One region of the Rhizobium sp. SU303 genome, then DNA from elsewhere that is predicted to be linked to it. Evidence: predicted binding sites of a transcription regulator. Region 1 holds the regulator's gene; the other holds the start of a gene.
The links. The regulator LexA, encoded in region 1, represses DNA repair genes until DNA is damaged. The targets are predictions, from matches to a motif close to TGTTCNNNNTGTGTTCNG.
Positions count from the first base shown of each region.

Region 2: RlegSU303_RS26455 (ImuA family protein) is a predicted target of LexA. The motif match lies at 2,017-2,034, and genes of this name have one in related genera.

Region 1 is NZ_CP088095.1:1,969,701-1,973,290, reverse strand. It holds gene kdsA (3-deoxy-8-phosphooctulonate synthase) at 1-322, opposite strand, end outside; gene RlegSU303_RS09915 (VOC family protein) at 319-1,215, opposite strand; gene lexA (transcriptional repressor LexA) at 1,414-2,133, shown strand; gene RlegSU303_RS09905 (ComEC/Rec2 family competence protein) at 2,114-3,590, opposite strand, start outside.
Region 2 is NZ_CP088096.1:399,368-402,957, reverse strand. It holds gene RlegSU303_RS26460 (Y-family DNA polymerase) at 1-1,283, opposite strand, end outside; gene RlegSU303_RS26455 (ImuA family protein) at 1,204-1,956, opposite strand; gene ligD (non-homologous end-joining DNA ligase) at 2,237-3,301, shown strand; gene RlegSU303_RS26445 (SOS response-associated peptidase) at 3,365-3,590, shown strand, end outside.

The DNA.
Region 1 (3,590 bases):
GCTCGGCGGTATGAACGTCGGTCAGGACGGGAAAACCGAATTCCTTCTTGAGGTCGGCAAAGACCTCCATGCCCTTTTCGATTCCGATACCGCGTTCAGCCGAGAGCGAGGTGCGGTTCGCCTTGTCGAAGGAGCTCTTGTAGACGAGGCCAATGCCGAGCTTTCCGCAAAGCTCCTTCAGCGTGCCGGCAACCATGAAGGCGTGGTCGCGGCTCTCCATCTGGCAGGGACCGGCAATCAGCGACAGGCGGCCGGTATTGGAAAAGATGACCTGGCCTTGGCCTTCGCCGATCTTGACTTCGGAATTCGTATCAGTGCTCATCGTGTTTCCTCGAAGGCGAAGAGCGTACCCTGCCCGGGCGCGGGCTTCACCAGAATGCGATTGTTCTTGCGCGTGTATGTCACCCCGTTAGCAGCCAAATGCGCTTCTGTCACGGCAAGATCGGCGACAGCAAAGAGGATTGCCCGGCCGCGCAGGCCGCGATCTGCGGATGAGACGGCGATGTCGAAATAGGCCTCCAGCCCTTCCGGCGTCATCAGGCTGATTTTCGCATTCGATGCCGCAATATCGACGCCGAAACCGGTTTTCTCGACTGCCGATTGCGCCACGGCAAGGCTGACGAAGGCAGCGAAGGCGGCCGGCTCCGGCGTGCAAAGCGCGATCTCGACTATGCCGGTGACGCCATTGGCATGCGTCTCCAGCGCGGCGCGGTCGGCCGGCAGCGGATTGACGCGCTCGACGGTGAAAAGCAGGAGATCGGGCGCGCGCAGGTCGCCGGCGAAAGCCAGCTTGAAGCCGGCAATCGTCTCGGAACCGTCCGGCATCGTCATCGGCCGGGTGAACTGCAGCATCTCGCCGGCGCTCGATCCGTTGCCGACGAAATTCTGATGATCGATGCCGGCATCCTTGCTGCCGAAAGCCATCCCCGAAAGCCCCTCCTCGCAACAGCGGAAACGGAAGGCCTGGTTGCGGGCAGTGAAGACATTGCCTTGCCGCGCCGATGCCTCGCTCTCCTCGACGCTCGCAATCCCGAGCGGCTCCAGATAGGTCTTGTCGGCAAAAAAGACGCAGGCATTCTCCGTTCCGAAGGGATGGCGCGCATCGGCGGCAACGGTGAAGCCGAGCTTGCCGAGCCTCTCGCGCGCCAGATCGATGTTGACGACCGGCAGCACGACATGATCCAGCGGGTGCGGTTTGGCGGAATGCTCGTTCATGATGTCCCTCCTGGAAACGGCAAGAGATTTGCGACGGCGCGCCCCTCAACGCAAGAGATGTGTCCCAATCCGGCGAATGAAAATAAAAATCTCAACGAGTTGGCGCCAAGTTTTACGGAAATTTAGCTACTTGCGGAACACATATGGAACATATAGTGTCTGTTCTGGATTTGTTTCAATCACGAGGTCACAACGTCGATGCTCACGCGCAAACAACAGGAGCTTCTCCTTTTCATTCATGAGCGCATGAAGGAATCCGGCGTTCCGCCATCTTTCGACGAAATGAAGGATGCCCTGGACCTCGCCTCCAAGTCCGGGATTCATCGCTTGATTACAGCGCTTGAGGAGCGAGGCTTCATTCGCCGCCTACCGAATCGCGCCCGCGCGATCGAGGTCATCAAGCTTCCGGAGGCCTACAGCCCCAGCATTCAGCCCCGGCGCGGCTTTTCGCCGAGCGTCATCGAGGGCAGCCTCGGCAAGCCGCAGCCGGTTGCTACTCCTGCTCCCGCAAAACCCGTCGCCGACAACGCCAACTCGGTCTCCGTGCCGGTCATGGGCCGAATCGCTGCCGGTGTGCCGATCTCGGCGATCCAGAACAATACCCACGACATCGTCGTTCCGGCCGACATGCTCGGCTCCGGTGAACATTATGCGCTCGAGGTCAAGGGCGATTCGATGATCGACGCCGGCATCTTCGACGGCGACACCGTGATCATCCGCAACGGCAGCACCGCAAGTCCTGGCGACATCGTCGTTGCTCTCGTCGACGACGAAGAAGCGACACTCAAGCGCTTCCGCCGCAAGGGCGCCTCGATCGCGCTGGAAGCGGCCAACCCAGCTTACGAGACCCGGATTTTCGGGCCGGACCGTGTCAAGGTTCAGGGTAAACTCGTCGGTCTCATTCGCCGATATCACTGACATTGGCCAGGCCGGATTCGGTAAAACTGTTGCTGCGCCAGTCATAGGCACGATGGCGCATCCATGGCCGCGACAATACATCGAATGCGGTTGCGACCTCCAGGCCGGTGTCCGTGAAGCGCAACTCGATGGAACCGGTCCTGCGCAACGTCTCACCGGTGAAGAGCGTCGCACCTGAACGGCAATTGTTGAAGCGAAGGCGGACCGACGTCACGACGATATCGGCCGCGTCGCACGCCGGGCCGAGATAGGCGGCGTTGTCGATGACGGTTACCACCCGACCATTGCCAAGCCTTGATATGCACCAGGCCTTCTTGACGCAGGAAAAGCGGTTTGCGTCACCGCCCGCTGCGGCCGTCCGCATCGCGGTCCTTGCTTCGTTCTGCTGATCGCGGGAAAGCCTGACGCGGCGGTCTTCTCCCTCAGGCGGGATAGCAGGACCATCCAGCATCTTCGGCGGATCATGCCTCGGCAGGACCAGCGCTCTCTGCCACTGGTCGAAGATGAAGTCCGGCGGTCTTTCACGGTTGGAAGCCATTGCCGCCGCCTCGACGACCGCGACGAGACTGCCATCCTCCGAAATCACCAGATCCGGCGGCCGGGGAACCGGCAGAAGCAGCAGGATGAGTGTTGCGACCGCGATGATCGATGTGCCGACATGGCGCAACCGGGTGCGGAGCAGCGTCAGCAGCAGAAAGCCTGCCACGGCGACGGCGAAATACCAGGCGGGCAAGCGGCCGACGTCGATATTGCCACCCCAGCCGGACACCGTCTTTGCGACCGCGATCACCAAATCGAGGCCAAATCCGACGATCTTCCAAGCCCAAACATCCAGACCGAAAGGCATGAGCAGCATCGCCAGCAGGCCTGCCGGCATGATGATGAAGGAGATGATCGGCATCGTCGCGAGGTTTGCCGGCAGGCCGTAGGCGGTCAGGCGATGAAAATGCTCGATCGAAAACAGCGCGGTTGAAAAACCGCCGATCAGCGAGGTCAGGAAGACGCCGCCGAAGAAACCGGCAACCGTAACGAACGGCCGGATGATCGGCAGCTTCAGAAAGGCGTTTTCGCGGACGCGCCGGTCCTTCCACAGCTGATAGCCCGAGACCAGCGCCAATGTCGCGGCAAAGGACATTTGGAAGCTCGGTCCCAAGACCTCGGACGGCGAAATGGCGATGATGACGAGAGCGGAGAGAGCGACATTGCGCAAGCTGATCGACGGCCGGTCGAAGAAGACCGCAATCAACATGATGGCCATCATGATGAAGGCGCGTTCTGCAGAGACCGCAAAGCCGGAGATCAGGAAATAGGCGGTGACGGCGATGAGCGCGCCGGCGGCAGCGATCTTCTTTGTCGGATAGGCCTCGGCGACGCCGGGAAAAAGGCTGAGCAGCATCCGGAAACCGACGAAGAAGATGCCGGCCGACAGCGCCATGTTGAGACCGGAGATGGCGATG
Region 2 (3,590 bases), on a different replicon from region 1:
GGCCGGTCCGGCAGCAAGGCGATGGCCTCGATCAGCTCCGGACGCGCCAGCAGCCGGACAGGCCGACGCCAATGGCTGACCCAGGTGACTTCGATCGGGTCGGCCGCCGCACTGATGCGCTGGACGGAGCGCTCGGGCACGTCGGAAGCAACCGGTGCCACCCGATAAACACGCTGACCACGGTTGCCGTAGATATCGATCAGCGGCGTCACGTCCTTCACTTCCTCCTCGACCAGCGAGGAGGATTTCTGGCGCTCCTCCAGCGGCTCGGCCATGACGGCGACGAGCGTCAGTTTCTCGATCCCGAAGCCGGGCTCGATCTTCTCTGTCCGGTCGCGAAACAGCTTCGTCAGCCAGGCGACATCGCGCACCGGCTTCACCGTGCCGGCGCGGATTGCCTGCCGCGTACCGTCAACCTTTTCGACGATCAGGTCGGCGCGCCGAACACCAAGGCCGCGCCTTTGCAGCTCCTCGATCAGTTGCACGACCAGCCGGCCGACATATTTGTCGATGGTTTCGGCAGCGCCGATCGGTTCGGCGAAGGCGCGGCTCACCTCGATGAGCTCGGCGGTGCGGATCGGATCGATTGGCTCGGAGATGCGGCCGAACATCTGGTCCAGCCGCCGGCCAATCTCCGGACCGAAACGGAGCGTCAGCGGCGCGCGCGGCGTGTTGGCCAATTCGCCAATCGTCTGGAAGCCGAGCGTGCGCAAATCGCTGACGACTTTCCCGGGAAGGCGCAGCAACGATATCGGCAGCTTTTCGACGGCGCGGACGGTCTCACCTGAAGGCACGATGACCGTTTCGCGGCTGATGGCACGCGCACAGGCGTGGGCCGCACCCCAGGTGTCGGCGATCGCGACACGGGGCGTGAGTTTTTTTGCCAGGAACTGATTGGCGATCTTCGTCACCATGGCGAGCTCGCCGCCCTGCAGGTGATCGGCGCCTTCGGTGTCCATGACGATGCCATCGATCCCATCGACCGCGACGATCGGGGAATAGAGCGTCAGCGCCCAGATCGTGATCCGTTCGAGTGCTGCGGCATCCGCCGCAGGATCCGCATCGACCAGCATCAGGCCGCGAAACAGCGCCTGTGCTTTCGCAGCCGGCATGCCGACATGAACGCCGGCTTGTCTGGCGGCTGCGTCGGCGGCAGATACCCAGCGTTTCGAGCCGCTCCTGGCGATCACGGCGATCGCCTGTTCAGGCGGAATAGACGGATCGGCGCGACGAATACGATCCGTCGGCAGATCCGGAAGATAGATCGAGACAACCCTTGTCATCGCACGCCCTCACGAGAAACTCAGCACATTCACCCGCTTTCACGCGCATCAATTCCAGCAACCATTGGGCTCTCCCCACACCCGGCACTGGCAATTCCTCCGACGGCATCACGCTCACCCGCCATCGGGTGATCGACGCCGTCGGCTGCCCGAAATCATTGGCCTCCGTCTGCCGTCGCCAGCGGCGGACGGCAAGCGCCATGGTGCCGGTGCGCTCAGCCGCCAGCTGCAGCCGGCGCGAGCTGACCATCGGCAGGCGAACGAGTTCACCGACGACGGCGCCGAGCCCACCGAAAGACAGCCCTTCCTCCATGTTCGCCAGGACGTCTTCCTCCTTGTCGGATTCGACAAAGATCACCCGGTCGGGATGGAGACCGACCTGGGCGAGTGCCGGAAAGAACAGGTCCGGCCGGGTCAGGCACCAGGCGATCGGGCCTTTGGTGCGGGCCGCTATCCCCGCCGCAAACAGGGCTGCCGCCGCGCCATCGACGGTCCCAGCTCCGCCGCCGGCAAATTCGTGCAGGGCGCCATAGGCCAGGCCGCCTCCCGGCAGGACTGCATCGATTTCCGGCACGCCGAAGGAGAGACAGCCAGCCTTTCTGGCCGACACGCCCTCCAGCGAGGCGATGCGCTCGCGCAGATCGAAAATCACCCGTTCACGGGCAGCAGTCATCGTTCACGGCTCCCTTCAAAGTCGTGTTGGCGGCCGACATCATGTCGAACAAAATGCGGATGTTCTCTTTCTGTTCCGCCCCAATAAAAGAGTCAAGCAACCGGAGGAATGGGAATATTATCCTGAACATTAGAAATCGCAGAATACCGAAGGGAATCAGGCCCATGGCGCAAACTGAATTTTTTCCGAGCGTTTGCGAGGGCTAATCCCTTTGTGTGAATTGCGGGGACAAGTCGGCATCGTCACAGTGTCTTTAAGATTTTTCTGCTGAACTCCCGGCATGCCGAAGCCTCCGAGATCAAAACCCCTCCTTCGTGACACCGAGGCCCGGATCCGTTCACGGCCGCGAGGCAAGCGAAATCCGGCTCAACCACAGCTCCTGTTCGATGCCATGCCTGAGCGTGTCGAGCCCGCGCTGGCGCAATTGAAGTCTCATCCCCCAAGGGGAAGCGAGTGGAGCTGGGAGATTAAATGGGATGGCTATCGCCTTGCCGTTCATATCGAGCCGCAAGGGATCAGGATCCTCACGCGTGGCGGCCATGACTGGACGCATCGGTTTCCGGCGATAGAGCAGGCCGCCCGAGCGCTCGGGCCGGCGACAATGATCATCGATGGCGAGGCGGTTGTGATCGACGAAGAGGGTCGGCCGGATTTCGGGCTGCTGCAGCAATCGCTGGGCGCATCCGGCAAACAAACCGGCAACCGTGCCTCCGACGCCGTCCTTTACGCTTTCGATCTTATCTATCTTGATGGCCACGATCTGCGCGGTGTCGAATACCGGTCCCGACGGCACCTTCTCGAGGACACGTTAAACGTCGCAAACAATGATGAAGCCGGCTCCATTCGGCTATCGGAAACACTCGATGCCGAACCTACTGTCCTCCTGGAGCATATCTGCCGCCTCGGCCTGGAAGGCATCGTCGGCAAGCACCTCGATCGGCCCCATCGTTCCGGCCGAACCGGCGATTGGGTGAAAGTCAAATGCGTCCAGAGCGAAGCCTTCTTCATTGTCGGCTATGAGAGGTCGACAGCGTCCCCTGCCGGCTTCGGCTCGCTGGTGCTTGCTGCGTATCGTGGTGATGAGCTCGTCCTCGTCGGAAGCGTCGGCACGGGATTCAGGCAAGCCGAGATCATCAGGTTGCGGAAGATGCTGGACACGCTGCGATGGAAGCGAAAGCAACCGCCCCTGCCCTATTCCGGAAGTGGCGATGTCATCTGGGTCGAGCCGACCCTGATCGCCGAGATCGAGTTTCGCGCCTGGACGTCGGATGGGAAACTTCGCCATCCGTCGTACAAGGGCTTGCGAGAACGCCAGGACAACGCCGACGTCTTCCGGCTCGACTAGCGAAACCGGCGCCGTCCGCTAGATTGTCGTCCATTCGAGCTCAATCGGAGTAGATGGCCTGCTATGTGCAATCTTTATCGCATGGAAGACAAGGACTGGGTCGCGAAGTGGGCGCAGGATGCTGAAAGCCTGATCAATCTGATGCCTGCCTATCAGATGAACCCCGATCAGATGGGGCCGATCGTCCGCAGCACCGCCGACGGAAAGAAGCAACTGGTCCATGCGCGCTGGGGACTGCCCTCGCCGCGCTTCGCGCTCGAGAAGACGGCCAAAATCAAGGCCGAGAAAC